DNA from 4 places in the Pantoea sp. CFCC18177 genome. Region 1 is predicted to be linked to each of the others. Evidence: predicted binding sites of a transcription regulator. Region 1 holds the regulator's gene; each other region holds the start of a gene.
The links. Region 1 encodes PhoB, which activates phosphate uptake and scavenging genes when phosphate is short. Its sites were predicted from a motif close to CTGTCATAAAACTGNCNNAT; they were not measured.
Positions count from the first base shown of each region.

Region 2: a site for PhoB is predicted at 2,761-2,780, ahead of glpT (glycerol-3-phosphate transporter). Genes of this name have one in related genera too.
Region 3: a site for PhoB is predicted at 2,473-2,492, ahead of phoA (alkaline phosphatase). Genes of this name have one in related genera too.
Region 4: a site for PhoB is predicted at 4,840-4,859, ahead of rbsK (ribokinase). Genes of this name have one in related genera too.

Region 1 is NZ_JBNBPL010000015.1:4,476-12,243, forward strand. It holds gene ACPUC8_RS15785 (PstS family phosphate ABC transporter substrate-binding protein) at 145-1,071, opposite strand; gene phoR (phosphate regulon sensor histidine kinase PhoR) at 1,090-2,403, opposite strand; gene phoB (phosphate response regulator transcription factor PhoB) at 2,419-3,108, opposite strand; gene sbcD (exonuclease subunit SbcD) at 3,306-4,517, shown strand; gene ACPUC8_RS15805 (AAA family ATPase) at 4,514-7,768, shown strand, end outside.
Region 2 is NZ_JBNBPL010000001.1:24,407-32,174, forward strand. It holds gene metR (HTH-type transcriptional regulator MetR) at 144-1,076, shown strand; gene ACPUC8_RS00120 (YehS family protein) at 1,169-1,651, shown strand; gene ACPUC8_RS00125 (carboxylate/amino acid/amine transporter) at 1,722-2,582, opposite strand; gene glpT (glycerol-3-phosphate transporter) at 2,927-4,267, shown strand; gene yigL (sugar/pyridoxal phosphate phosphatase YigL) at 4,297-5,097, opposite strand; gene pldB (lysophospholipase L2) at 5,130-6,122, opposite strand; gene rhtB (homoserine/homoserine lactone efflux protein) at 6,227-6,850, shown strand; gene rhtC (threonine export protein RhtC) at 6,999-7,622, opposite strand; gene recQ (ATP-dependent DNA helicase RecQ) at 7,635-7,768, opposite strand, start outside.
Region 3 is NZ_JBNBPL010000001.1:442,473-450,240, reverse strand. It holds gene ACPUC8_RS02040 (nitrilase family protein) at 1-486, opposite strand, end outside; gene ACPUC8_RS02035 (LysR family transcriptional regulator) at 581-1,435, shown strand; gene ACPUC8_RS02030 (Hok/Gef family protein) at 1,537-1,689, opposite strand; RNA gene ACPUC8_RS02025 (RtT sRNA) at 2,031-2,161, opposite strand; tRNA gene ACPUC8_RS02020 (tRNA-Ser) at 2,210-2,297, opposite strand; gene phoA (alkaline phosphatase) at 2,543-3,949, shown strand; gene gap (type I glyceraldehyde-3-phosphate dehydrogenase) at 3,986-4,996, opposite strand; gene ACPUC8_RS02005 (GlxA family transcriptional regulator) at 5,075-6,052, opposite strand; gene ACPUC8_RS02000 (DUF817 domain-containing protein) at 6,189-7,001, shown strand; gene ychF (redox-regulated ATPase YchF) at 7,043-7,768, opposite strand, start outside.
Region 4 is NZ_JBNBPL010000007.1:218,402-226,169, reverse strand. It holds gene ACPUC8_RS10010 (methyl-accepting chemotaxis protein) at 1-1,295, opposite strand, end outside; gene ACPUC8_RS10005 (aldose 1-epimerase family protein) at 1,505-2,518, opposite strand; gene fucP (L-fucose:H+ symporter permease) at 2,515-3,840, opposite strand; gene rbsK (ribokinase) at 3,850-4,767, opposite strand; gene deoR (DNA-binding transcriptional repressor DeoR) at 5,130-5,894, shown strand; gene ACPUC8_RS09985 (2-hydroxyacid dehydrogenase) at 5,897-6,844, opposite strand; gene ettA (energy-dependent translational throttle protein EttA) at 7,029-7,768, shown strand, end outside.

The DNA.
Region 1 (7,768 bases):
AATTGCGTCAGGGTATAATTTCGCGTGGTTATTTTTAGCCATCTGGACGGCTACATGTCCATGAGAGTGACACGCTATGCCCCGAAGGGCAATGGAAGAAAATTCAGCTGACGTGAATATAATTCATGATCGGCGACTACTGCTTCAATTTCCTTCGATGGCGGCGCGTGCCTGCGCCATTTGGCTTTCTGAAAGCGGCAGGTAGCCCGCTTCAGTGACGCGTCGTTGCCCTGCTGGCGATAACACCTGATGCAGGAAAGCACTGACCAAGGGTGGCAAGGGTTTGCCTGGCGCTTTATTCACATAAATGTAGAGAGGACGAGACCACGGATAGTGGCCGCTACGAATAGATTCGGCATCGGGCATCACGCTCGCGCCGCTGGCCGTCTTGATCGGCACCATTTTTACGCCGCTCAGATGGAAACCGAAGCTGGCATAGCCAATGCTGTTGGGGGTACTCGCCACCGCTTGTACCACGGCAGCCGAACCCGGAAATTCCGCGACGTCAGCGCGAAAATCGCCTTTACACAGTGCCTGTTGTTTAAAGAATCCCCAGGTGCCCGAGGCTGAGTTACGACCAAAGCGCTGAATGCTGCGTTTTGCCCAGCCATCCTGATTCAATCCGAGATCGCCCCAGCGCTGCGGTACACTGTGCGCGCCACATAAGCGGGTGACGGAGAAGAGTGCATCGAGTTGCGGTTGATCAATATCGGGCAGCGGGTTGTCCTGATTCACCACCACCACCAGCGCATCCATGGCAACAGGAACAGCCAATGGAGGATAACCATAGCGCGTGGTGAACAGTTGGCGCTCATCAATCTGCATCGGGCGGCTCATCGCCCCCAACTGGGCGGCACCGGCCGCCAGCGCGGTGGGCGCGGTGGAGGAGCCCGCCGCCTGTACCTGAACGTTAACGCCAGGTGACTGACGGCTAAAATCCTCGCCCCACAGCGTCATCAGATAGCCGAGGGTATCAGAACCCACGCTGCTCAAATTGCCGGTGAGCATGGTTTGTTGGCCCTGCGCCAGCGCAGAGCACAACAGCAAAGTGAACAGCAACAGCGATTTCATCAGGTTATCCGGTGGCGTTTACTGCGCCACATTCTCGCGGATTCCCTTTGCCACAATCAACCGTGGCGGCAGAAGAAAACTAAAACAGGTTTCCTGATGCGGGATACTGGTGATCTCCAGCCGCGCATTGTGATGGCTTAACGCATGTTTCACGATCGCCAGCCCCAGCCCACTACCACCTGTGGCGCGTGAGCGGGCTTTATCCACCCGATAGAAGCGCTCTGTCAGGCGTGGCAAATGCTCTTCACTGATCCCCGGCCCGTTATCACAGACCTTAAACTGCGCGCCCTCTTTCGTGCGCAGCCAGCTGATGTCGAGACGCGTGCCATCTGGCGTGTGATTCACCGCGTTGTAGACCAAATTGGAAATGGCACTCCGCAGTTGCTCATCATTACCAAACACTTTGAGATGCGGATCGGTGTGGAAATGGATACTGTGACGGCCCTGGCTCAGGGTTTCTGCCTCACGCTGCAACAACAGCAGCATACCTGGCACATCCACGGTTTCTTTCAAATCGATGGCCGGTGCCGCTTCGATACGCGACAGCGTCAGTAATTGTTTCACCAGGCTATCCATACGACGCGTCTGTTCCTGCATGGTGTGCAATGCTTTGCCACGCGTGCGCTCGTTCATCGTCGCATCGTCCATCATCTCCAGATACCCCTGCAACACCGTTAACGGGGTGCGCAGTTCGTGGCTGACGTTAGCGAAGAAGTTACGCCGCGCGCCTTCCAACTGGTGCATCTGGGTCACATCACGCGCCACCATCAGCCACTGCCCTTCACTGTAGGGCATCACGCGGAATTCCATATGATGCTGGTTGTTAAGCACCAGCGTCAGTGGCTTATTAAAATCGCGCTGACGGATATAGCGAGAAAACTCAGGATAGCGCAGCAAATTGAGGATGTTCTGACCGTTATCCTCCGGCCAGCGCAAGCCCAAATGCTGTTGAGCCAGTCCGTTACACCAGAAAATCGTGCCCTCTTCGGTGGTCAACACCACCGCATCGGGGAGCGATTCCGCACCGCTGCGAAAACGCTTAATCAGATTACCGAGTTCACGACGGCGACGTCGGTTACGCAGTTGCATCTGGTACAGACCGTAAAACAGCGGCTCCCAACTGCCGCGCCCGGAAGGCGGCGTCATGGAGCGATCAACCCACAACCAGTGCGACAGACGCATCAGGTTTCTGAAGTGCCAAAACAGCACGCTGGATACGGCAATCAGCAGCAGCCAGGGCAGATAACCGAACAACAGACCCAGCACCAGCGCAGGCAAGCAGACCAGCGCCAGCTCGGTCATTAATCTCTTCCAGGAGAGTCGTTCCAGCACGGTAAAAGACTCCGTTTAGTAGCGGGCAGAGAAACGATACCCTGTTCCGCGTACGGTTTGAACCATGCGATCGTGACCAGAAACTTCCAAAGCTTTACGTAAACGACGGATATGCACATCAACCGTACGATCTTCGACGTACACGTTGGTGCCCCAAACGTGGTTTAACAGCTGCTCACGGCTGTATACACGCTCTGGATGCGTCATAAAGAAGTGCAGTAATTTATATTCCGTTGGGCCCATTTCCAGCGGGGTGCTCTCGGCCATCACACGGTGTGAGGAGGGATCCAGGCTCAAGCCCTGCATCTCAATCACCTCTTCCACTGCCATCGGCGAGATACGACGCATCACCGCCTTGATACGCGCCATCAGCTCTTTCGGTGAGAAAGGCTTGGTGATGTAGTCATCCGCGCCCACTTCCAGACCGCGTACGCGATCCTCTTCTTCACCACGCGCCGTCAGCATCATCACCGGGATATCGCGCGTCATCGCTTCACGTTTCAAATGTTTAATAAACTGAATACCGCTGCCACCCGGCAACATCCAGTCCAGCAGAATCAAATCAGGCCACGGCTCGATCAGCTTACCAATCGCGCTGTCGTAGTCTTCGGCCTCAATAGGCTGGTAATCATTCTGTTCCAGCACGAAACATAACATTTCACGGATGGGAGCTTCGTCTTCCACAACCAAAATGCGCTTAGCCATTATAACTCCTGCTGTTGTGACGGCTTGTCACGGGGATTTGCGGCGTCATTATGCGTCAGTTTTATGACACTTTTATGAAAAACCCGACCTATGATAAATAGTTAAAAAACAGAAATGTGACAACGATTAGCGCTTTTTTTTCTTTGCGATCTGAAGAGGTTATACTTCTCGCTCGCTTAACTAAGCACGGAGTTTTCATGCGCATCATACACACGGCGGATTGGCATCTCGGTCAGTTCTTTTACAGTAAAAGCCGCGCGGCAGAGCATCAGGCCTTCCTTGAGTGGCTACTGGACCAGATCCAGCAGCATCAAGTCGATGCACTCATCGTCGCCGGAGACCTGTTTGATACCGGTTCGCCACCCAGTTATGCGCGTGAAATGTTTAACCGCTTTGTGGTGGCATTGCAGCCCACTGGGTGTCAGTTGGTGGTGTTGGCAGGAAACCATGATTCCGTTGCCACCCTCAATGAATCGCGTGAACTCCTTGCCTGCCTGAATACCCGCGTGATCACCAGCGCCACGCCACAAGGCGAGCAGCAGGTGCTGACGCTGCATCAGCGTGATGGCACGCCGGGCGCGCTACTGTGCGCCATCCCTTATCTTCGTCCACGGGATATTCTGCGTAGTCAGGCCGGGCAATCAGGCCGTGAAAAGCAAATCTCATTGCTGGAGGCGATAGAGCAGCACTACCAGCAGTGTTACGCGGCAGCCCTCACGCAGCGTGGCGATCAGCCACTGCCGATCATCGCCACCGGGCACCTCACCACGGTGGGGGTCACCAAAAGCGACTCGGTACGCGATATCTATATCGGCACGCTGGATGCCTTCCCGGCGCAGGCTTTTCCCCCTGCGGATTACATCGCGCTTGGCCATATCCATCGGGCGCAACGTATCGCCGATAGCGAGCATATCCGCTACAGCGGTTCACCGATCCCACTCAGTTTTGATGAACTGGGCCGCGATAAGAGTGTGTTCCTGCTGGATTTCAGCCGCCAGTTAGACGCCGTTACCCCGCTCACCATTCCGCTGTTCCAGCCGATGCAGATGCTCAAAGGATCGATGGCGGAAATTGAGCAACAGCTGACGCAATTCAATGAGGGCGATGGCGAAAAACCGGTCTGGCTGGATATTGAAATCACCACGCAAGAGTACCTTAGCGACCTGCAGCGTCGCGTCGAACAGCTCACCGAAGCGCTGCCCGTGGAAGTGCTGCTGGTACGACGTAGCCGTGAGCAGCGCCAGCGCAGCCTGGCACGCATGGACAACGAAACCCTGAGCGAGCTGAAAGTAGAAGAGGTGTTTGCCCGCCGTCTGGCGCAGGAAGATCAGCTGGATGCCGAACAAGCCGATCAACTCACCCAACTGTTTCGCACCACCCTCGCCGCGCTGGAGAACCCGTCCGCATGAAAATTCTGACGTTACGCTTTAAGAATCTCAATGCGCTGCGCGGTGAGTGGTTTATTGATTTCCGCCGCGAGCCCTTTGCCAGTAACGGTTTGTTTGCCATTACCGGCGCCACCGGCGCAGGAAAAACCACGCTGCTGGATGCGATTTGTCTGGCGTTGTATCACCAGACGCCACGCCTCGGCGTGCTATCGCAGACGCAAAATGAATTGATCACCCGTGATACCGCAGAGTGCCTGGCTGAAGTGGAGTTTGAAATCAAAGGTGAAGCCTGGCGCGCGTTCTGGAGCCAAAACCGCGCACGTGGCCTGGCCGATGGCAAATTGCAGGCGCCGCGTGTCGAACTGGCCCGCGTGGCTGATAACCAAATTGTTGCCGATAAAGTCGGTGACAAACTCAAAGCGATTGAAACCCTCTCCGGGCTGGATTTCGCGCGCTTTACCCGTTCGATGATGCTGTCGCAAGGGCAGTTTGCCGCCTTCCTGAATGCCAAACCGGGAGAACGCGCCGAGCTACTGGAAGAACTCACCGGCACCGAGATTTACGGGCAAATCTCGATGCAGATTTACGAGCGTTGGCGCAGCGCCCGCAGCGAGTTAGATACGCTGCGCGCCCGCGCGGGCGGTATGCTGCTGCTGGATGAAACCCGTCGCGATGAACTTACCCAACAGCTACACACGTTAGCCACCGAGGAGAAAACCCTCAGCGAACGGCTGGAGCAAGCGCAACAGCAGCAGCAGTGGTTAACGCAATCTCAGCAACTGACGCAAGAGCAGCAGCAAGCCGAGCAGGCAGGACAGAGCGCTGAGCACGTATGGCAGCAGGCCGAAGGGGATCGCCAACGCTTGTCACGCGCCGAGCCGGCAGAAAAACTGCGCGATAAGCTTCAGCAGCGCGAGCAACTGCAACGTGATCAACAGGCGTTGACGCAGCAGGCTCAGCAGTTACATGCCCAACAGCAACAGGCTCAGGCGGCGCTGCAGCAGGGTGAAACACAGTATCAGGCGGCGCAGCAGGCACGTGAGCAGGCCGTTTCCGACCAGCAGCAGTTGGAAACCTTGCTGACCGAACAGGTTATCCCGCTTGATCAACAGCTTGCCAGCGGTGCGCGGCAAATTGCCGATCAACAACGCCTGCACACCCAGCAACAGCAGGTGGTACAACAGAGTCAGGCCGCGGTGAGCCAGCATCAACAAGCGAGTGAACGCTTACAACAGCAATTCGCGCAGCAGCAGGATTTTCGAGAACGCGAAGCGGCGGTGGCCAGCTGGGGAGCGGAACTGACGCGTTGGCAGGCGGATATCGCACGCCTTGAAGAGCGTGAGCAGTCGCTGGCACAGCTTACTGCCCAGCAGAAACAGCAGCACACGCAGGTCACGCAGCAACAACAGGTGATTACCGAACATGCGCAGGCGCTGCAACCCTTGCAGCAGGCTGAAGCACAAGCCAGCCAGCAACGCCAACAAGCGGAGCAGGCACTCACTTCACTGGAAGCCGAGGCCGCGAGTAGCCAACTGCGTGAAGCCCTGGCTCTGCATCAACAGCAGCGCCCTGCCCGCCAGCAACTCAGCCTGCTGGCGGCACGCTGGCAATCCCTGCAACCGCAGCGTCAACAGCGACAACAGAAACTGACGCAGTTGCAACAGCAGCATCAGCAGCAGGAATCGGCTTTACAGGCGCTGCGTGACGACTACAAGCGTGAAAATCAAACGCTGCTCGATATCCGCAAGATTTGCGAACTTGAGCGCACTATCGCGCAGTTAGCCGACGAACGCGCCAAACTGCAACCCGACCAGCCCTGCCCGTTGTGTGGCTCCTGTCAGCATCCGGCCATCGCGCAATATCAGCAACTGCAGCCCGGTGAAAACCAGCAGCGACTGGCAGCACAGGAAGCATTGGTCGCCAAACTCAAAGAGGACGGCACCGCCCAAGGCGAGCAGCAGAAACTGTCATTACAGCAGCAGCAGGTTTTGCAGCAGGAGATCGATGAGTTCGACCAGCAAATTGCCACCGCCAACCAACAGTGGCAGCGTTTGAGCAGTGAGCTGGCACTTACCTTCACGCTGGAGCAGCAGGATGATTTCACCGCCTGGCAGCAGCAGCAAGACACACAGGAGAACTCACAGCAGCAGCAACTCCAGCTACGGGAACAGGCGGCGCTGGCACTGCAACAGGCAAAAGAGGCTCATCTGCTTCAGCAACAGCAGCTGCAACATCAGCAGAATGCCCAGCAGCTGGCACAACAACGGTTGCAAAGCGCGCAGCAAACACTTGAAGAGCTCAATCAGCGTGAGGGGCGAGAACGCAGCGCCTCACAGCAATTGGCACAGCAGCTGGAAAATCAGCTGGCCGCACATCAGCTTGCACTACCCGCGCGTGATGTGCGGACTTCATGGCTGGAAGCGCTACAACAGCGCTGGCAAGCCTGGCAGCAGAGCGAAAGATTACTCAGCGAGTTGCAACCGCAATTAGCCAAAGCGGAGAGCGAGCAGGGTAACCTGCAACAAAATTCGTTGCGTGAGCAACAACAGCTGGATGCATTGCAGCAGACTCTTCATACCCTGCAACAACAGCAAAGCGAGCAGCAGCAACAGCGCCATCGGCTGTTTGGCGATCGTTTGGTTGCAGATGCCCGTCAGCAGCAACATGCCGCGCTACAGCAAAGCGAACAGAATCTGGCGCAGCACCTGCAACAGTGGCAGCAGGCGCAAAGCCATTTACACAGTCTCAACGGACAGTGCGAGCAGATAGACAGCCAACAGCAGAGCAAGCTGACGCGGGTGCAGACGGCGGAAACCGCGTTCCTCACCGCGTTGCAGCAGAGTGATTTTAGTGACGAACCAGCCCTACGTGCTGCGCTGCTGGATGAACAGGCGTTCCTGCAGTTACGTCAACGTCTGCAAACGCTGGAGCAACAGCGCCAACAGCAGCAGACATTGCGCCAGCAGCTGGCACAGCGTGTTGCCGCCCATCAGCAGCAACGTCCTGCCACCTTGAGTGATGACGTTGCCGCCGGGCTGGTTGAACAGTTAGCCTCTCTGCGCCAGACACTGCGCGAGAATGCCCGCCAGCAGGGTGAGGCGCAGCAGCAGCTTCACAGCGATGCACAACAGCGTCAGCAGCAGCAATCCTTGCTGACACAAATTGCAGATGATGAGGTGTCACTGGCGCAGCTTGGGCGGCTGAATGATTTAATCGGTTCAGCCAAGGGCGACAAATTCCGCCGCTTCGCCCAGGGATTAACGCTGGATCAT
Region 2 (7,768 bases), on a different contig from region 1:
TGAAGGCTTATACTGGACAAAAAGAGAGTGGCCGTATCGCTTGCTTGAGATGTTTAGCCGTCCAGATGTTTACACCGCTATCTTCTGCGGGTACTGTATGTTCCTCAAGCGCAATCTGTTCAATCTCGATGTGAAGGACTCTCATGATCGAACTCAAACACCTGAGAACGCTGCAGGCGTTACGGAATACCGGCTCTTTAGCTGCCGCCGCCGCCCAGCTTCATCAGACACAATCGGCGTTATCTCATCAGTTCAGCGACCTGGAACAGCGGCTGGGCTTTCGCCTGTTTGTGCGCAAGAGCCAGCCGTTGCGGTTTACGCCGCAGGGGGAGATTTTGCTGCAGTTGGCCGAGCAGATTTTGCCGCAGATTCAGCAGGCATTGCAGGATTGCCACGAGCCACATCAAACCACGCTGCGCATTGCCATTGAGTGCCACAGTTGTATTCAGTGGCTGACACCCGCCTTGAGTAATTTCCGTAAGAGCTGGCCGCAAGTGGTGATGGATTTTAAATCTGGCGTGACTTTTGATCCCCAGCCAGCGTTGCAGCAGGGGGAGCTGGATGTGGTGTTGACCTCAGATATTCTGCCGCGCAGCGGGTTGTTCTATACGCCAATGTTTGATTTCGAGGTGCGTTTGGTGTTGGCACCGGATCATCCGCTGGCGCAGCGTGAACATATTTCGCCGGAAGATTTGGCTGATGAAGTGTTGATGATTTATCCCGTTCAGCGTCAACGTTTGGATATCTGGCGTCATTTTCTGCAACCCGCTGGCGTGACCCCCGCCTTGAAGAATGTGGATAATACGCTGTTGTTGATTCAGATGGTGTCGGCCCAGATGGGCATTGCCGCGTTACCCCATTGGGTGGTGGAGAGTTTTGAGAAGCAGGGCCTGGTGGTGACCAAGACGCTGGGTGATGGTTTGTGGAGCCGCTTATATGCTGCGGTTCGCGATGGCGAGCAGCGTCAGCCGGTGTTAGAGGCGTTTGTACGATTTGCCCGTCAGCACGCCTGTGACCATTTGCCCTTTGTCCGCGATGCCGCGCGTCCGGGTTCACTTCAGTCCGTTTCTTTATGATCCCGCGGGCGGCGTGTGTCGCCCGTGCTGTTATCCCTGCCCTGCCTGCTCTATAATGCGCCGCCTCAATCCGCGACCAAGAGAGTTTCACCATGACGAGTAACGATGTTCTGCGCAGCGTGCGCTATATGCTTGATTTGAGCGATAGCAAAGTGGTGGAGATTTTTGCCTTAGCGGGCAGCGAAGTGCCATTGGAAGATGTGCAAGCGTGGATGAAGAAGGATGATGATGCTGCGTTTCGTAAATTGCCTGACGTGCTGATGGGCTATTTTCTGAACGGGTTGATTTTCTATCGCCGTGGCAAGAGTGAAGATGCGCCTGCACCGTCGGTAGAGCGCCGCATGAATAATAATATTTTTATCAAGAAGTTGCGTATTGCCTTTGCTTTGAAGACAACGGATATCACGGAAGTGTTGCTGAAAGCGAACTTCAAGGTGTCTCAGGCAGAAGTGGGCGCGATTTTCCGCAATCCGGATCATAAGAATTACCGCGAGTGCGGTGACCAGATTCTGCGTAACTTTTTGAAGGGACTGACGATGATTCATCGTCTTGCGGCGCCAGCGAAAAAGGCGTAGTCGCTTGGAGATCGGAGCAGGGTCGGATATAGGCCGCTCCGATCATGAAGGAATCTCACATCCCTCTGGCTTAAGCGCTGCTTTTTCCTAGCACCCAACGCTTATGAACGTAGAGTGAAGCAAAAATCACGATGGCTCCGGCAATAAAGCTTGGCCAGTGTGGTTTTTCCTGCCAGATGGCCAGATTGACCAGCAAGCCCGCCGGTACGTGCATGTTGTTCATGATACCCAGCGTGCCCGCATCCACCTGAGTGGCACCGTAGTTCCACATGAAGTATCCCAGTCCCGATGCCGCCACGCCCAGCCACACCAGAATGCCCCACTGCAGTGAGGTGGTAGGTAGTTTGTTCGGATTACCCCACAGGCTCCAGGCAATGATGGCGATGATCACCGCGCCAAGATAGAACCATGAGAATGCGGTGTGCTGCGGCATCGGACGGGTTTCCTGCAGGCGCTTGTAGCCGACCATGCCAATGGCAAAGCAGATGTTGGCGGCTTGAACCAGCAGCAGGCCAAACCAGAAATGGTCGCTGACTTTGTCGTAACGGATGATGGCTGCCCCACCGACTGCCAGCAGCGCACTGAATGCATAGCCAATTCGCAGCGGACGTTTGCTGAGCAAGTCGTAAATTAACGTCACATACAGCGGCGTCATCACCGTGAACAGCAGGAACTCTGACACGCTGAGATAGGTGTAAGCCTCAAAACTCAGCAGATACATGACGCCCAGCTGCAGCATCCCTACCAGCATATACAGCAGGATGGTGGAGGCGCGATAGCCTTTCCAACGCAGGAAAGGCAGGAAAACGATGGCCGCAAGTGCCAGGCGCATCAGCACCGAGAACCAGGAATCAACCTGGCCGGCGAGGTATTCCCCGATCAAACTAAAGGAAAAAGCCCACAAAATGGTGGTAACGATCAGTAACAGCACGGTATTGATCCCAAAATGAACAGTGGCGCTAGTGTAAACAAACTGTCGTCATGGGTTTGAATTATTTGGTTTACAACAGACCAAAATACAGACAAACAATGTAAGGCAAGAATAAGTGGCCTGTCTCGCCAGACATCATGCGCGAATACCAACATTTCCTGGTTTATTTCGCTCTTTAATGTCATCAAACTGTAACAAATGTGTCACGCGTCACAGTAACGTGACGAAACCATCACTATCCTGTGCGCGAAATGGAACCTTTTGGTGCTGTTTTAACGCCACACGGCGCTTGACCCAACCTGCTGGGAACACATAACAATATCGCGCCCTGGAGGGCCACACTCATGTTGAGTATCTTCAAACCGGCACCGCATCAGCCGCAAGTCGCTGATGATCGTGTTGATCCGCTCTACCGTCGGCTACGCTGGCAAATCTTTATCGGTATTTTCTTTGGATACGCGGCCTACTATCTGGTGCGTAAAAACTTCGCGCTGGCGATGCCTTATCTGGTGGAACAGGGCTTCTCACGCGGCGATCTAGGCTTTGCGCTGTCCGGGATCTCCATCGCGTACGGCTTCTCCAAGTTCATCATGGGCTCGGTTTCCGACCGCTCTAATCCGCGCGTGTTTTTACCCGCTGGGTTAATTCTCGCTGCGGCCGTGATGTTAATCATGGGATTTGTGCCTTGGGCGACCTCAAGCATCATGGTGATGTTTGTTCTCCTGTTCCTGTGTGGTTGGTTCCAGGGCATGGGCTGGCCGCCTTGTGGACGAACGATGGTGCACTGGTGGTCGCAGAAGGAGCGCGGCGGGATTGTCTCCGTGTGGAACTGTGCGCATAACGTGGGTGGCGGCATTCCACCGCTGCTGTTCTTGCTGGGGATGGCATGGTTTAACGACTGGAAAGCGGCACTCTACATGCCCGCGTTCGGGGCGATCATCATCGCCATCATTGCCTTCGCCCTGATGCGCGACACACCGCAGTCTTGTGGCCTGCCGCCGATTGAAGCCTATAAGAATGATTACCCGCCAGATTACAACGAGAATCATGAGCAGGAGCTGTCGGCAAAGCAGATTTTCATGCAGTACATCCTGCCGAATAAGTTGCTGTGGTACATCGCGTTGGCTAACGTCTTCGTCTATCTGCTGCGTTACGGCATTCTCGACTGGTCACCCACTTACCTGAAAGAAGTGAAACACTTCACGCTGGATAAATCCTCCTGGGCATACTTCTTCTATGAATATGCGGGCATTCCCGGCACCTTGCTGTGCGGCTGGATGTCAGACAAGGTCTTCCGCGGCAACCGTGGCGCGACCGGCGTGTTCTTTATGACGCTGGTCACCATCGCCACCGTAGTTTACTGGCTTAACCCACCGGGCAACCCAGGCATCGATATGCTGTGCATGATCGTTATCGGTTTCCTGATTTATGGTCCGGTGATGCTGATTGGTCTGCATGCGCTGGAGCTGGCACCGAAGAAAGCCGCGGGTACGGCGGCGGGCTTTACCGGCCTGTTCGGTTACCTCGGCGGTTCCGTTGCGGCCAGTGCGATTGTCGGTTACACCGTGGATTACTTCGGCTGGGATGGCGGCTTTATGGTGATGATCGCGGGGTCAGTGCTGGCGGTACTGCTACTGCTGCTCACCATGATCAATGAGCATAAGCACAAGAAACAAATAGCATAATTAAATGGGCCGGTTAACCGGCCCACTTTTTAAGCCAGGAACAGCTTACGCAACGTGTGCGGAACCGCATCCTCAGCATTACTGCCAATCACTTCCAATGCTGGCAAGGTATCTTTCAGGCGCTGGTGCGCATTACGCATGATGCAGCCCTTACCCGCCATGCTCAGCATTTCGACATCATTCATACCGTCACCAAAAGCGATGCACTCTTTCAGTGAATATCCGAGCTGTTTGGCGACGGCTTCCAGCGCGTGACCTTTCGATACGCCACCGGCCATCACTTCCAGGCAGGTTGGCAGTGAGAAACTGACGTTGACGCGATCGCCCCAACGCGCTTCGATCGCCAGTTCCAGCGGAGCCAGGCGTTCGTGTTCATCACAGGTGAAGAAGACTTTACTGATCCCATCCGTTGGCAACATACCCGGTTGGTAAACCTGATAGTTAAATACGGACTCACGAAAATAGTCCTGCTCGTCTGGGCGATGGCGGCTCATAAACCACTCGTCGTCACGGTAGACGTGCGTAAGGATATGCTCATCATGGTACTGCAAGCCGTAAAGCTCGCTGGCGATGTCGCCATCAAGGTTGTGGCTGAACACCAATTCGCCGTCAGCGTTGTGCACGCGCGCACCATTCGAGGTGATCATATAGGCCGGGATGCCGAGGCTATCGCGCATCTGGCCCACGTCGATGTAATGACGTCCGGTGGCGAAGACAAAATGCACATCACGTGCCACCAGCTCCTGCAATGTGGTACGAGAGAAAGGCGTCAGGCGATGTTCCGGCGAAAGCAGCGTGCCATCCAGGTCGGATGCGACGATGTGGTACATGTAAACCTCTGGTATTGATATCGGATAAAAAATTAAACTTGGCGCTCGAAGAAATCGACCACCAGGTTGAGCGCTTCAGCGCGCATGGCGTCTGTTTCAAACAAAATCTCATGACGCGCGCCTTGGATCACATACGGCACGGTGCCTTCGCAGGGATGGCCTGCCTCGGCCATCGCCGAGCAAAAAGCCCCTTGCGAGCGGTTATCCACCACATCGTCTTCACTGGCCTGCAGCACCAACGTGGGAGTGGTGATTTTCGCCACCTGGCTAATGATGCTGCGCCCCGCCTGCACACCTTCACGGACCCAATGGTAAGTGGGGCCACCCACGCGCAGCGCGGGATCGTCGGCATAGAAACGCAGGTTACGACGATAACGCTCCCGACTGTGCGTCAGGCGATTGATGCCAAACGGACTGGCACGCCAGCGGCCCGTTCCCAGCGCATAACGTTCGCGCAGCGCGGGCAGTTTCTCCGCCCAGTCCAAAATCGGATGCGCCATCCAATCGGGAAGCGGCAGCACAATGCCAAACATCGGTGCTGAAAATACCGCCGCGTGGAATGCCTGAGGCTGACGCGCCAGAAACAGCGCTAAGATCGCGCCGCCCATCGAGTGCGCCAACACATATCGCTGTTGATAGTTGCTGTTAGCGATCTCTTTCTCATAGAGCGTTTCCAGATCGTCAACATAGTGGCTGAACTCCACCACGTGGCCGCGGTGTGAATCGGCCAGTAAGCGATCGGAACGACCCTGACCACGATGATCAATGATCACCACGTCATAACCACAGTGGAAAAGATCGTAAGCCAATTCCGGATACTTGATATAGCTTTCGATGCGGCCCGGCACAATTAAGATGACACGGCGATGTTGCGGTGAGGTGAAACGAACATAGCGAATAGTCAGATTGCCGACGCCGGTGAATTCGCACTCTTCACGACGACGCCAGAAGTCGAGCAGCGGGCCAGTGGCAAACGCAGAAAAGCCACGCTCACGCCCGAGCCAACTCTGTTTATGTTGCTGCATCCGTCCCCCAGAAAAAAAGCCTCATCGCGCGCATGCGCTCCGTAGCGTGCCGCGATGTTCTGGCGTATTGTGTCACACTTCGCTAACTTCAGGGAATGTCACACATGACCATTGAATGGTGGTTAACCTATCTGCTGACCACAACTATCCTCAGCCTTTCACCCGGTTCCGGCGCGATTAACACCATGAGCACCGGCATCAGTCACGGCTATCGTGGCGCTGCGGCTTCCATTACCGGTTTACAGCTTGGCCTCGCGATTCATATCGTGCTGGTCGGTGCCGGCCTGGGCGCGCTGTTTTCGCAATCTATTATGGCGTTTGAAGTGCTGAAGTGGGCAGGTGCGGCTTATCTGGTGTGGCTGGGTATTCAGCAGTGGCGTTCCGCCGGTGGCATTGACCTGAATGCGGTGGCGAAAGCGATGCCACGTCGTCGTTTGTTCAAGCGCGCCATTCTGGTGAACCTCACCAACCCGAAAAGCATCGTGTTTCTTGCCGCGCTGTTCCCGCAGTTTATTCAGCCACATCAGCCGCAGCTGGCGCAGTATCTGGTGCTCGGCGTCACCACCATCGTGGTCGATATTATCGTGATGATTGGTTACGCCACCCTGGCTACGCGCATCGCAGGCTGGATTAAAGGCCCGCAGCAAATGAAGCTGCTGAACCGTACCTTTGGCGGATTGTTTATGGCGGTCGGTGCGTTGTTAGCCAGCGCGCGCAGAATCGCGTAAGAGGTTTTTCAAACCAACGGCATCAATTTTAAAGCCGTTGGTTGCGCAGCCAGTTCGGTGCCGGCCAGCGCACAGCCCCCGGAGCGTACACGTAGTACGTGAGGAGGGCGAGCACTGCCCGGTGCCGAAATGGCCAGTAAACCAGGCTTTATCGCGAGATAATGAGGTGAATGCCGAATCCGGCAAACAACACCCCCGCCATACCATCGACCCATTTCGCCATACGCTGATACTTATCACGCATCCACGGCAGCGCGAAGATGGCAGCTACCAGCGTAAACCAGGCAAACGTCTCACCGATAATCAGCAGGAACAGACCCCAGCGCTCCATCGCACCCACGTCATTACCCACAAACAGCGAGAACACGCTACCGAAATAGATAATGGCTTTTGGGTTAGACAGATTAGTCAGGAACCCTTTCAGGAAGCTCATGCCGCTCTTAGGCAGTTCAACCACCGGTACATCCACCTGCGGTGACTTGTGGCGTTGACGCGCCGAACGCAGCAGCTGCCAGCCCATCCACAGCAGATATAAACCACCACCCACCATGATGATTTCATGCAGCCAGGCCATTTTTTCGAGAATCAGATGCAGGCCCATCAGCGCCACGCCCGCCCAGATAACAATCCCCAGCGTAATGCCGAAAACGCCCATCATCGCCTCTTTACGCGAACGGCTTGCGGCAGTTTGCGAGACGAAGAAGAAGTCCGGTCCTGGGCTCATCAGCGCAACAAGATGCACCAGCGCGACGGTGGCAAATAACATCAACATGGTTTCTTTCCTTTACTCTTCATCGACATGTTCTTTGATCATCACCAGGAAGGGTTTACCAAACCGTTCGAGTTTGCGATGACCGACACCGTTCACGCTCAGCATTTCTGACGCGGTAATCGGCATTTGTTCCGCCATTTCAATCA
Region 3 (7,768 bases), on a different contig from region 1:
AATGCGCACGTTATCAGTCAGGTTGTTATCCCAGCAGATCAAAATCCCAATACGCACTCCCCATGGCGTATCGAACACGGTGAATTCATTCCCTTGGGAAATTGCTGGGTGTTCAAATGCGTGGATTTTTCGATGGATATGACGCTGACCATCCGGCATGCACATCGCATAGGCATTGTAGAGCTGGCCATTGCGATGTTTCTCAATGAAACCAGCACCGATTGCCATTTGGTACTTCTCTGCCAGCATCGCGATACGTGCCAGCGAGGGGCTGTCATCACTGCGTTCAGCCAACGCTTCCACCTCTTCAGCAGGGAGATCCGGAACATGCCAGTAGCCAGTGATACACATTTCAGGGAAGGCGAGAACCTGGGTCTTATCCTGTGCAGCTTGTTCAATGAACTGCTCCATGGTGGAGAGATTGTAATCTTTGTCCCCGGCTCGATGACAAAACTGTACCGTTGCAACACGAAGTTTTTTATCCATTTGGTTTTCTCGTTTGGGAAATTGGACGCTATTTCACCAGAGAGATATCAACGGTGTATAATCACAAAATCTCGCATTTTGATAACCAAACGGAATGGATATTAAACTTCTGCGCGCCTTCGTGACGCTAGCCAAAACAGGGTCGTATCATGCGGCCGCGGACATACTGTGTGTGACACAACCCGCGCTCACTAAGCAGATACAGACACTGGAACATATTGTTGGTGTCACGCTTTTTCAGCGCGGGCGTAATGGCGCAAGGCTGACTATCGCTGGTGAGCAACTGTTGCCAAATGCCCAGGATATTGTTGAACGGCATACACAGTTTTGTGCGTCAATCGCTAATCTGCAAAGCGGTCATGCGGGAAAGCTGACCGTTGGGTTTGGTATCTCGTCATTTCGGCTGGCTCCCGAGCGGGTAGCGTCATTCCGCAATGTCTATCCGGGCGTGCAGGTGTCATTGAATGACATGCCCTCTGCGGTGCAGTACCAGCAACTGATTGAGGGGCGTCTTCAGGTAGGATTTGTGCGTCTGCCGGTGCCTGAGCCTTTGTGCAGTCTGGCACTGGGCGAAGACCAACTGGTGCTGGCGGTTGCTGCCGATTGCGCTTCAACATCGACGACCTTAATCGAAACCCATCAACTGTTGCAGCTCTCGCCGTATCGCGGTGACGGGCTAACGGAGCAGGCACAGCGTTATCTTAGTGCTCATCACCTTAAGCCGCGCACAGTGGCGGCCGCCGATGATATCCAGACATTGCTGGCATTAGTAGCGGCAGGTGATGGCATCGCATTACTGCCCGCCAGTGTGGCGCATATCCTGCCCTCAGCCGTAAAGTTGTTATCGCTTGAGGGTGAACATACGCGCTGGCAAACCGGCATGGCCTGGAATGCGCAGATTAAAGACCCAGTAAGAGATAACTTTTTGCATCTGGTGAGAAGTAACTAAAAGCGTTTTCGGGCTCTGGGGGAAAGATAAAAGGGCGGGTGCATTGAGGTCAGCCATGCCAACAAGAGAGAGTGGCGGGAGTTTCCTCCCGCCGGTTGCTCTTACTTCAAGGATTCGTAAGCCATGAATGCAGCAACCTCCATGTGGCCGGTTCGGATTCGTACCTCACAGAGGTCTTTTCTCGTGACCAGTATCACGGCCAGCACTGCCGCGATGAAGAAGATGGCGATCAAGATCGCCTCACGCTGCTTCATGGTTGCTTCTCCTTGCCTTTCGGCACGTAAGACGCTACCTTTCATGTTGTCTGGCATTAAGGGTAGGCCTCGGGTTGATTGAATAAATCTCTCGGGGCTTTCTTCTTTCTGCCGTCAGCAATGCTTAAGACAGAAAGCCTCAAGCACCCGCCCGAATACTACTTATCCTGATACAAGCTCACAATGAGATGCCTTGTAGTCGAATTCTTAATTCGTGAAAAGTTTGACCGCTGGAGTTAGATGATGAAATTGAGCAACCTCAATTTCATAAGTCGGCGGTGGGCGGCGGGAAATGAAAATAAAAATGCCCAGTTGTTAACTGGGCACTTTCATATAAATAATGGCGGTGAGAGGGGGATTGATTCGCTGCGCTCACCCTTCGGGCAGCGTCGCAGGCTCCGTTGTCCAACTGGCTGACGCCAGTTGTCGAACCCCAATCGGGGCTTCTCATCCCCCTCAGATCGGCGGGAAATGCAAATAAAAATGCCCAGTTGTTAACTGGGCACTTTCATATAAATAATGGCGGTGAGAGGGGGATTCGAACCCCCGATACGTTGCCGTATACACACTTTCCAGGCGTGCTCCTTCAGCCACTCGGACATCTCACCACGTTTTTTCCGCTAACCGCACTGGGTCAACGGGGCGCTACTATAGGGAGTAACCCGAAAACGGTCAAGCCCTATTTTCTCCTTTTCTTCTATTCGCTTAAGCTCTGTGCAGCTTGCTGCAACTCTCAACGAAGTGGTGTTTCTGTCATCAAATTATTCCTTATCCGCCACAAAAGTGTCACCGAACTGTCGCAGACTTGTCTGCGGAAACATTTGGTTATATTTACTGATAAGGATGCTGATAAATGAAACACATACCTCTTTTCACGGTTTCTCTGCTGGCCTCATTAATGACCGCGTCAGCAGTGGCAGATGATGCAACATACTCGCGTGCCGCAACTGGCGATATTACCGAACACGGTGGCGCGCGCCGCCTTAGCAGCGATCAAACTGAAGCACTGAAAGCGTCATTAATGAACACCACGGCTAAAAACGTCATCTTGTTGATCGGCGATGGCATGGGCGATTCAGAAATTACCGCCGCTCGTAATCAGGCGATGGGGGCTGGTGGATTCTTCCCCGGTCTGGATGCATTGCCACTGACCGGGCAATACACGCACTATTCCCTCGACAAGAAAACCCACAAACCGAACTACGTGACAGATTCAGCCGCGTCAGCGACGGCGTGGGCCACCGGCACCAAATCCTACAATGGCGCAATTGGCGTCGATGTGAATGGCAAAGATCAGGTCACCATTCTTGAGCTGGCGAAAGCCGCCGGGAAAGCCACCGGTAATGTGTCAACCGCTGAACTGCAGGATGCAACACCTGCTGCATTGATGGCGCATGTCACTTCGCGTAAATGCTATGGCCCTGAAAAAACCAGCGAGCTGTGTCCGACTAACGCGCTGGAGCAGGGCGGTAAAGGATCAATCAGCGAGCAGATGCTAAAAACCCGTCCTGATGTCACTTTCGGAGGCGGCGCAAAATCCTTTAATGAAAGCGCTAAAGCCGGTGAGTACCAAGGCAAAACCCTTCGTGAGCAGGCTCAGGCGTTGGGCTATCAACTGGTGGATAACCTTGAAGGCATGAATGCGATTCAGCAGGCCGATCAAACTAAACCGGTATTGGGCCTGTTCTCTGATGGCAACATGCCGGTGCGCTGGCAAGGGCCGAAAGCCAGCTATCACGGCAATATTGATAAGCCAGTGGTGACCTGCGAAGTGAACAAAGAACGTCCAGCTTCCGCACCGACTCTGGCGCAGATGACTAAAAAGGCGCTCGATCTGCTGAGCACCAATGAGAAAGGCTTCTTCCTGCAGGTAGAAGGAGCATCGATCGATAAGCAGGATCATGCTGCGAATCCATGCGGTCAGATTGGTGAAACCGTCGATCTGGATGAAGCCGTACAGCAGGCGCTGGCTTTTGCCCGTGAGCACGGGGATACGCTGGTGGTGGTGACCGCAGACCATGCGCACAGTAGCCAGATTATCGAGAATGGCAGCAAAGCGCCGGGTCTTACGCAGGCGCTGAATACCAAAGATGGCGCAGTGATGACCATCAGCTACGGTAATTCAGAAGATGATTCACAAGGCCATACCGGCACACAGATTCGTATTGCGGCTTATGGCCCTCATGCGGCGAACGTAGTGGGTCTGACCGATCAGACCGACCTGTTCTTTACGCTGAAGGATGCGATGGGGATTAAGTAATAAAATCAGGGGCGGTCTGAAGATCGCCCCTCACTGTTACAGGCCGCGCTGAGCCATCAGACGGGCTAAATCGACTAAGCGATTGGAGAAACCCCACTCGTTGTCATACCAGGCAAGGATTTTTACCAGGTTGCCGCCAATCACCAAGGTTGAAAGGCCATCAATGATCGATGAGCGCGGATCGCCCTGATAATCGCTGGAGACCAGTGGTTCATCGCTATAGCCCAATATCCCTTTCAGCGGACCTTCTGCCGCAGCCGCTTTAAACGCGTTGTTCACTTCCTCAGCAGTCACATCCCGTTTTAATGTCACGGTTAAATCGACAATCGATACCACCGGAACCGGCACGCGCAATGAATAACCGGTCAGGCGACCCTCCAGCTCGGGAATCACGCGTCCCAACGCCTTAGCGGCACCACTTGAGTAAGGCACTATCGACAGCGCCGCAGCGCGCGCGCCACGCAGATCTTTTTCAGGCTGATCGTGCAGCACCTGGCTGTTGGTGTAGGCATGCGTGGTGTTCATTAAGCCGTGCTCGATGCCAAATGCTTGGTGAAGTACCTGCGCGGCAGGGGCTAAGCCGTTCGTGGTGCAACTGCCGTTGCTGACGACGAAGTGCTGCTGCGGATCGTAGCGCTGATCGTTCACGCCGAGCACAATCGTCAGGTCATCATTTTTGCCCGGCGCGGATATAATCACCCGTTTCGCGCCCCCGCTGGTGATATGCACTGCAGCTTTGTCGCGTTCGGTGAAGAAGCCGGTGGCTTCAATCACGATATCAACGCCGACATCACGCCAGCGAATATGGGCCGGGTCGCGCTCGCTGAACACACGCACTGGCTTGCCATCGATACGTAACTCGCCTTCAGAGGCTTCCACTTCAGCGGGTAAACGGCCGAGCAGCGAATCATGTTTCAGCAGGTGTGCCAGCGTCTTGCTGTCGGTGAGATCGTTGATTGCCACAATCTCAATATCGTCGCTACCCAGTGCGGCGCGAAATACATTCCGTCCGATACGGCCAAAGCCGTTAATGCCTACCTTGATCATCATTGACTCCTTATATGAAGTGATTGCAGTCAATGTAGGCCGTTCACAGGATGGCGTAAACGACAAAAAAGGATCACTTTACGCCAATTTTCGGCAGTGAAAGCGTTGGCGATATTCACCGGGTGTGAGGTGGAGTTGGCGCTCAAAACTGCGTCGCATATTGATGCTGCTTCCGAAACCGGTCTCCTCAGCTATGCGCTCCAGCGTGTCACGGGTCTGTTCCAGCCTTTCCCGTGCAGCCGCCAGACGTGCTTCCGCGACAAAGCGTGCAGGCGGCGCACCCGTTTCACGGGTAAATACGCGGGTGAAGTTTCTTGGGCTCATGGCAGCATGTTCTGCCAGCTTTTCAACGGATAAGTCTTCGGCCAGATGGTCGCGAATCCAGCTTTGTAGCGCGTTAATCGGGCAAGAGTCACTTTGCTGAAGTTGGTAGCGACTGAACTGCATCTGTCCGCCGGGGCGGCGCAGATACATCACCATATCCTGCGCGATGTCACGTGCTACGCTGAAACCGAAATCCTCTTCAACCAACGCCAGCGTCAGGTCAAAGCCAGAACTGACGCCACCTGAAGTCCAGATTGCGCCATCCTGAATATAGAGCGGGCCACCTTCAACCTTAACCTGTGGGAAGCGCGTTTGCAGTGTATCAAGCAGTCGCCAGTGCGAAGTGGCCCGTCGTCCATCCAGTAAACCTGCCTCCGCCAGCAGCATCGCACCACCGCATATCGATACCACGCGTCGCGCCTGAGGGGCCGCCAGCTTGATAAAGTCCACCACCATGTTGCCTTCTTCCACGCTGTCGCCACGGCCGGTGATCATGATGGTGTCCCAGGCCTGACGGGGATCCAGTTCGGCCAGTTTGAGGTCGGCGAGCAGATTCAACCCGGACTGTCCATGGATGACTTGATGCGCTTGCGTCGTCGCGATACTGACACGATAGCGCGGCTGATCGAGGCCAACCGGCAAGTGCAGATTGGCGTGCATCAGGATGTCGGCGATGCCCGCCGCTTCGAACAGCATGCCGCCGTCGGGCACAATGACGAGAAAATTTTTCATGGCTTAAAGTGTTTCTTGATGACAAAGCAAGTCAAAGTGTCGCATGCTGGTGTCGGCAAAGACCAGACATTTAAGCCAAAGGAATGTATCACTTCACATGGAGCAATCAGTGGAAAATCGCTTAGACCAATTTTTAATGCATCCGCCCGCCATGGCGTATCGCGGCAGCAAACGTTGTGCTTTAGAGTTTCTGTGGTTTGGCATTAAAGAAGCGCGAGCCTGTTTGTTTGCGGGACTGTTTTTCCTGTCCATCTTTTGCGTACCGCGCACCGGCTTGTTGGGCATCGCACGCTATGACCTGCTGCTGATGATTGCGCTGACTATCCAGTTCATCATGGTCGCAACCCGGCTGGAAAGCTGGGATGAACTAAAAGCCATCACGCTGTTTCATTTGCTTGGGTTTGGGCTTGAGCTCTTTAAAACCTCGGCAGCGATTGGTTCCTGGCATTATCCCGAAGCAGCATGGAGCAAGGCGGCGGGTGTGCCGCTGTTCAGTGGATTTATGTATGCTGCAGTCGGCAGTTACATTATTCAGTGCTGGCGATTAATGGATCTGAAAATCCGCCACCATCCACCGATCATTCATGCGGTACTGCTTTCACTTGCCCTATATGCCAACTTCTTTACCCACCATTTCATTGGCGATTACCGCTGGTACATTGCGGCGGTGGCGCTCGGTTTGTATGCGCGATCCGAAGTGATTTTCACCCCTTATGACCGGCCATTCCGAATGCCGCTGCTGGTGGCATTTATCCTGATTGGCTTTTTCATCTGGCTGGCGGAGAACATGGGGACTTTCTTTGGCGTGTGGCAGTATCCCAACCAAATTGGCGCATGGGCAACTGTGCATGTAGGGAAGTGGGGAGCATGGTCACTGCTGGTGATGATGACCTTTACCATCACGTTGTTTCTCAAGGATATTAAGAAACGCGTGCACATCGCCCAATAAAAAATCCACGCCGGGGCGTGGATTTTCTGGCACAGAGAAAGTTAGACGTTGAACAAGAAGTTCATCACGTCGCCATCTTTCACGATGTACTCTTTACCTTCTGAACGCATCTTGCCGGCTTCTTTCGCGCCTTGCTCACCCTTGTAGGTGACAAAGTCATCAAAGGCGATGGTCTGCGCGCGGATAAAGCCTTTCTCGAAGTCGGTGTGGATTTTACCTGCCGCCTGCGGCGCAGTGGCACCCACAGGGATGGTCCATGCACGCACTTCTTTCACGCCAGCGGTGAAGTAAGTTTGCAGGTTGAGCAGTGCATAACCCGCGCGAATCACACGGTTCAGACCTGGCTCTTCCAGACCCAATTCCGCCATGAATTCATCACGCTCTTCATCGTCCAGTTCGGCGATATCAGACTCGACAGCCGCACAGACTGGCACCACCACGGAGCCTTCGGCTTCAGCGATCGCACGTACCTGATCAAGATATGGGTTGTTTTCGAAACCGTCTTCGTTGACGTTAGCGATATACATGGTTGGTTTCAGCGTCAGGAAGCTCAGGTAGCGGATTGCCGCTTTCTCGTCCGCATCCAGTTTCAGCGCGCGCAACATGCCAGCCTGTTCAAGGTGCGGCAGGCACTTCTCCAGAGCAGCGAGTTCAGCTTTGGCATCTTTGTCGCCGCCTTTGGCTTTTTTCTGGCAGCGCTGGATGGCGCGTTCGCAGGTATCAAGGTCTGACAACGCCAGTTCGGTGTTGATAACGTCAATATCTTC
Region 4 (7,768 bases), on a different contig from region 1:
AGATTCACCGATCGATCGGTAAGACCACGAATATCACGCGCGGCGGAGGCCGATCGCTGTGCCAGCGTCCGCACTTCTGAAGCCACCACGGCAAAGCCACGGCCATCGTTTCCAGCTCGGGCCGCCTCGACAGCAGCATTCAATGCCAGAATATTGGTCTGGAACGCGATGCCATCGATCACCGTGACGATCTCGTTGATCTCACGCGAGAACTGGTGAATTTCCCCCATCGCCACCACCACTTTTTCCACCACCTCACCGCCTTCTCCGGCGCGCTGGCGTGTATCCCGGGCGATGTCGCTGGCATGACGTGCATTCTCGGCGTTGTTTTTGACCACCGACGTCAACTGCTCCATGGAAGCCGCCGTCTCTTCCAGTGCGCTTGCCTGCGCTTCATTGCGCGCCGACAATTCACGGCTGCCATGCGCCACCTGATCGGTGGTATCCGCAATCGCTTCGGTGCCGGATCGCACACCAGTGACGATGCGCGTCAGGTTGTGGTTCATGTCGCGCAGTGCCGCCATCAGTTGCGCGGTTTCATCGCGTCCTGATACTTCAATTTGCGCACGCAGATCTCCAGCGGCCACGGTTTTTGCCACGCTGATCGCCTGCTTCAAAGGGCGGGTGATGCTTTGCACCAGCCAGGCGGTAATGCCGATACCCACCAGCAGAATACAGACCATGGCGATGAGCAGCAGCATGCGGGTTTTCTGGTAGTGGGCGAGGTTATTCGCCTCGATCTCCTGATGCATCTGCTGCGCGCGCTTCAGGGTGGCAGCCACCAGATCGTCGATTTGCTGCGTGGGTGCGCGGTCAATCCCTGTCACCAGATGGTCAACGCGGGTGGCGCTGCTACTGTCGCTGATGCGGTAGTTTTCCAGCGCCGCCAGATATTGGCTCTCCAGCCCTGCATGCACCTGGCGTGCCTGCTCAACTGGTGCAGTAGGCAGCCCCAGCGCCGTCTGGATTTGACTGAGTTTACTCAGCAGTGCCTGCGTTTGCTGGCTCTCTTTCAAAAATGCCTTTTTGTACTTATCGAAGGTCTCCTGCCCTTGCGTGCCGCGTAACAGGGTATTTTTCCACTCCTGCACTTGTATCTTGAACTGCACCTGCGCACTGCGCGCGGTGTCGATGCTGTCAGCAATCAAGACTTCACGTGCCATCACATCTTGATTGTTTTCCAGCGCCTGCATATTGACTTGCAGTCCGTGCAGTCCCATCAACAACGTTGCGAACAGCAGCAGCGTGGCGAGAAACCCCAGCCGCTGGCCAATTTTAAACTGGTTGAGCTTCATAAATCTGAACCCTGGTAAAAAGAGAGGAGAACGACTGTGACGAATGTCGCAGGAGTTATCGTCCAACAGGGGGATGGGCTTTATACGATTGGCGAGGATATTGCGTGACAGTTTTATGACGGCACGCACGAGGACCGCCAGCCTCTGTGCGGTCCCAGACGGCGTTACCGCTGGGCCTTCATGCTTCAGGCCCCCCGCCGTCAAAAAAATTACAGAATTCCCGTCTCCACGCTAAAGTGGCGCTTCTCACCTGGAGCCAATTCAATCAGCGTGCCGGCACGCTGCGCCGCCTTAAATCCTTCCGGTCGGCAGGTGGAGGGCAGCACATAGGCCGCGACCTGCTGATCGTGGTTGTACAGCATCCAGCGCGTGGCGTGCGGGAACTGGCGGCTATCGAAGCGGGTCATCAGTGCGAAGCCTTCCGGCGCATGCAACTCAAACTGCACTTCGTTGCCGTACTGCGGCAAATTATCGGCAAAGAACACAATCTCCGGATCGCACATCTCCGGCTGATCTAACTGCTGGAAGGCTTGCGGATCGCGTGCCAGTTGATCGGTATAGGCGCTCCACTGCGGTGTCGGCTTCACATGGGCCGGAATCGACGTCCGTAACTGAAAGGCATCCTGTGGGATCGACTGATTAAAGCGGCCATTTGCCAGCCAGGCGCTGTTCAGATGACACATATACTGTAGCGGCATCGGTGCCCCCGCCAGATTGGTGACGTTCATTTCAATCTGCAGGCGCGGCGTGTCGGCGTGCAACCGCACCGCCGGAGAGGCTAAATAGTGATGGCCGAAACCTTTTACATACTCGGTTTCGCCTTCCAACGACACACGATCCTGCTCCAGCACGATCCATGCGCTGTCCATGCGGGCGCAGGCCATTTCACCGTGCAGCGGATGGTCATCCTCCGGGGCCGGACAACCGTTGGCCAGCAAACCCGAATGGAAGGCAAAACAGCCATAGGTATCGATAATCGAACTGCCGAGCAGCGGCTGTTTGAAACTGTGCCCCATGGTCAGCGAGTGGCCATCGAACGTGGCATCCCACACCATCTGGCCGTAAAACGGCAGCACGATCACCGTACCGCGCAGATTGCTGATACGCACCGCTTCAACACCCGCCGGATAGCGGAATAACTCGACGTGGAAAGAGGCATTGTGCAGCAGCGTGCTGGGCGTTTCATGAAACTGCTCCCGGCGCAGCGGTAAACGGGTTTTCATGGCATCTCCTCCACTAAACGGCCTGCCTGAATCGCCTGGTTTTTATGGCGCAGCTCGCCCCAGAAGTAGAAGCCGACCCACGCGAAGCACAGCAGCGAAACGCCGAACGCCAACTGCATCGATCCCAGATGATCGGAAACAAAGCCCTGAATGGCCGGAATAAAGGCGGCACCCACAATCGACATCACGATGAAAGCACCCGCGACTTCCGTGTACTTGTTATCCACCGTAGCCAACGTGCCGGCATAGATGGTGGCCCAGCATGGTCCGAACAGCACGCTCACAAATACCGCCGCGTACACCGCAGTAAAGTTGGGGACAAACATCACCCACGCGAGGGTGATGACACCGAGGACTGAGTAGGCAATCAGCACTTTCTCTGCACGGAAGCGCGTCATCAGGAAGTTAGCGACAAACTTACCAATGAAGAAACAGATAAAGCTGTAAATCATAAAGTTAGAGGCATGACGTTCGTTGGTCGCCCCCAGCGTCAAGGCCAGACGAATGGTAAAGGACCAGACGGCTACCTGCATCCCGACATACAGGAACTGCGCGACGATACCGCGCTTAAAGTGACGATTCCCCGCCAGATAGCGGAAGGTCTCACCCAGTGAAGGCAGCGACTTTTCGCTCGACTGAGGTTTGCAGCGGGGATAGCGAGTGAACAGGAACAGCAACATCACCACCACTAACACCATCACCAGATATTTATAAGGTTCCAATGTATGTTCCAGCATGCTGAGACGGAAAGCATGCGCCTGCTCCGCGTTCATGCCCGCCATTTGCGCATGCAGGCTTTCACCGTCCTGGAACACCAGATACTTGCCCAACACGATGCCCATCAGCGCGCCAATCGGATAGAACGTCTGGCTGATATTGAGACGCAGCGTGGCGTGATCGCGATGCCCAATCATTGAGCTGTAGGTATTAGCTGCGGTTTCGAGGAAGCTTAAGCCAATGGCGATGGCGAAAATCGCCGCAAGGAACATGGTGTAAGTCGCCATGTGCGAGGCGGGATAAAACAGCACGCAACCCACAATGTAGAGCACAAGACCCATCAGGATCGCCAGCTTGTAAGTGGCTTTGCGGATCACCAAAGAAGCCGGGATCGCAATCAGAAAATAGCCGCCGTAAAACGCACTCTGCACCAGTGCGCTGGCAAAGTCGCTCAACGCGAACACGCTTTTGAACTGGGTGATCAGGATGTCGTTCAGGCTCGCAGCACAGCCCCACAACGGGAACAGGCACGAGAGCAAAATGAACTGAAACAGCGGCGTCTTATTCAGATAGCCGTCAGGTTGCTGAACAATGTTCGGTTGCATAGCTCGACCTCAGTGTACGTTGAGAAAACGCTGGAAGGTTTCCGCGTCAGGATAGGAACGCTGCGTACCGCGACCGGTCACGCTGCAAGCGGCGTAGGCCGAGGCTTGCGCCATCGCCGCCGCGATATCACCACTTTTCACCAGCGCATGCGCGAAGCAGCCGATGAAAGCATCACCCGCACCGCTGGTGTCCACAGCCTTCACTGGCGTGGGGGCCACATGGTGCAGAGTGTCACCCGCCATCCATAGCGAACCGCGCCCTCCGAGGGTAATAATCAGGTTTTTCAGACCGCGCTTAAGCAGCGTCTGCCCTGCCCGTTTCACCTCGTCATCCGTGCCCACCGGCATGCCCGTGAGGATCTCCAGTTCGGTTTCATTGGGCATAAAAAAATCGCACTTGCAGGCATAGTCGATATCGAGATTCGCCACCGCCGGTGCCGGGTTAAGGATCACTTTGATATCGTGCTGACGCGCAAAATCGATGGCGTAATAGACGGTTTCCAGCGGGATTTCTAACTGCAGGATGATCAGCTTGCAGGCTTTCAGCGCCTCAGCGGCCTCATCAATGTCTGCTGGTTTGAGCTGCTGATTGGCACCCTTGATAATCAAAATGCGATTCTGTGATTGATCGTCAACGAAGATGGGCGCCACGCCGCTGGACGTACCCGCTGCGGTGGTCACATATTGGGTATCCACGCCCTGCTGTTTGAGGTTCGCCACGGTGTTAGGCGCAAACAGATCGTCGCCCACTTTGCTCACCATCATCACGCGACCGCCCATTTTCGCTGCTGCCACCGCCTGATTTGCCCCTTTCCCTCCGCAGCCGATAGCGAAATCGGGAGCTTCCAGCGTCTCCCCGGCTTTCGGTAGCTGATTGGTGTAGGTAATAAGGTCCACCATATTTGACCCAATAACCGCGATATCCATTGTTAACTCCCCGGTGAATTTTTAACCTTATAATGTTATTAAATTAACAATAACAGTTAAATTAAGGTTGTAATGTGACAAAATTCACACCTCAACATCATCAACAAAAGCGATATAACGCCAAAGATTACCGAGCGAGAGTGTTATTATTCTAACAATGTAACATCATCGTGTTGCAGAGATAGCGTTAAGCGAAACGGCCATCACGGACCGGAGAGAGGGGTTTGCGGGCCGATCCTATTACAGGTAATATTGAAAATCGTTGTGCTACAGGTATCGCAAATCATTAAATTTTTTATCATTTATCGTGATTTCACCTTCAGCATCCTCGACCTCAGCCTACTCAATCAACAGAGATCATCATGGAAACCCGGCGCGACGAACGAATTCACAAGCTGGCACAGGCGCTGAAGCGTACCGACAAGCTACACCTGAAAGATGCGGCTCAATTGTTGGGTGTATCAGAGATGACGATTCGCCGCGATCTGACGGAACCGGCTTCGGCGGTCGTACTGTTGGGGGGGTATATTGTCAGCGATCCGAAAAGCCACGCCGGACACTATTTTATCTCCGACCAACACAGCCAAAACGCCGCACGTAAACAACGTCTGGCGCAGGTGGCGGCAAGTTTGATCAGCGAAAACGATACGGTGTTTTTTGACTGCGGTACCACCTTGCCCTACATCGTGGATGCTATCCCGGACGCCTTGCCCTTCACCGCGATTTGCTGCGCCATGAATACCTTTCTCGCGCTGAAAGAGAAACCGGCCTGTAATGTGATCCTGAGCGGCGGAGAGTTTCATGCCGATAACGCGCTGTTCACGCCGATCGGTGCCCACTCGATCCTCGACGATCTCTGCCCCACGCTGGCCTTTATCTCGGCAGCGGGCATCGATCAGGAACAGGGCGCAACCTGCTATAACATCAATGAATTAGCCATGAAGCATCACGCCATGTTACGGGCGCGCACCCGTGTGTTGGTGGCCGATAGCAGCAAATTTGGCAAAGTACTGCCCGCCCGCATCGGTGAGCTGCGTCGTTTTGATCTGCTGGTGAGTGACAGTGCGCCAGAAGCGGCGCTGAAAAACTGGCTGGCGCAACAGAATATCCCACTGCGCCTGCCTTGAGATCAGGCTTTACGATCGATCACCGCGTCGCCATCGCGCAGACGGCGCAGGTTATCGCAGATCCCTTTGATGTTGCCTGCCAGGGAAATGTCCGTCACGCCACCAATGTGCGGGGTGGCGATCACGTTATAGCGGAACACCGGATCCTGCGGATCGGGCGGCTCCTGCCAGAACACATCCAGCCCGGCCCCGGCTAATTTTTTGCTCTCCAGCGCCGTCAGAAAAGCCTGTTTCTCTATCAACCCACCGCGTCCGAGATTAATCAGGAAACTGTCCTGTTTCATCTGCGCCAGCGCATCCGCGTTGATGATGTTATGAGTATCGGCGTTGTCTGGCAGGCTGAGCACCACAAAGTCCGCCTGCTGTAGCAGTTCCGGTAACTGCGACATTGTACCGATCCAGTCGAGCTGATGCTGACGCGCAAAGGCTTCATCCGCCTCGCGTTTTACGCCAATCATACGCATACCAAACGGGGCAAGGCGCTTCGCCAGCGCTTTGCCGATGCCACCTAATCCCACCAGCCCGACGGTTTTGCCCATCAGTCCCAATCCAATTGGCTGTCCGAGCCTCTGCTGTGCAAGGCAATCGGCAATCTCATGCTGGCGACGCGCCAGCCCAATCATCATCCAGATACCCAGCTCCGCCACTGAATCGGCATTGCCTGAATTATCGGAAGGGACATTCGCCACCATAATGCCGGCTTGCTTTGCCGCCGCAAGATCAACACCTTCCAGCCCGACGCCCGCCTGCTGAATCAGCTTTAGTCGATCGGCAGTGGCGATTAACCGTGCATCCACACGACACATGCCGGGGATCAGCGCATCGAAACCGGCCAGGCTCTCCGCCGCATGGCCCGCCGAGGCGATAAATTCCATATCAGGTAACGTCTGGCGGATCGCGGGAATCAATCCACCCCAGGCATGTTCATCTGCTGCAATCAGCACTTTCATCGAACTCCCTCCGTTTTCAGGCAAAAAAGCAGCATAGCGACTGTTGAGTGAGAATCAATCAGTTATCGGCTCTGTTACCCCACTCCAGAAGATTCAACGCCATGCGGCTGTGATTGCCGGGTGAAAACGGCTAAACTTCACCATCTGAAGTTCCACCATTCACAGACCAGAGGCTCATTACAACGTGGCTCAATTCGTCTATAGCATGCATCGCGTCGGCAAAGTGGTTCCGCCGAAGCGTCACATCCTGAAGAACATCTCTCTTAGCTTCTTCCCTGGCGCCAAAATCGGTGTACTCGGCCTGAATGGCGCGGGTAAATCCACCCTGCTGCGCATCATGGCCGGTATCGATACCGATATCGAAGGGGAAGCACGCCCACAACCGGGCATCAAAGTGGGCTATCTGCCACAGGAACCGAAACTTAACCCAGAGCACACCGTGCGTGAATCTGTGGAAGAAGCGGTTTCTGAAGTGGTTGGGGCGCTGAAACGTCTTGATGAAGTGTACGCCCTGTACGCTGATCCGGACGCGGATTTCGACAAGCTGGCGGCAGAACAGGGTCGTCTGGAAGAAGTGATCCAGGCACACGATGGCCACAACCTCGACACCCAGCTGAACCGTGCTGCTGATGCGATGCGTCTGCCAGACTGGGATGCCAAAATTGGCAACCTGTCCGGTGGTGAGCGCCGCCGCGTCGCGCTGTGCCGCCTGCTGCTGGAAAAACCAGACATGCTGCTGCTGGATGAACCGACTAACCACCTGGATGCAGAATCCGTGGCCTGGCTGGAACGCTTCCTGCACGACTTCGAAGGCACCGTGGTAGCGATTACGCACGACCGTTACTTCCTGGATAACGTTGCAGGCTGGATTCTGGAGCTGGACCGCGGTGAAGGTATTCCGTGGGAAGGTAACTACTCCTCCTG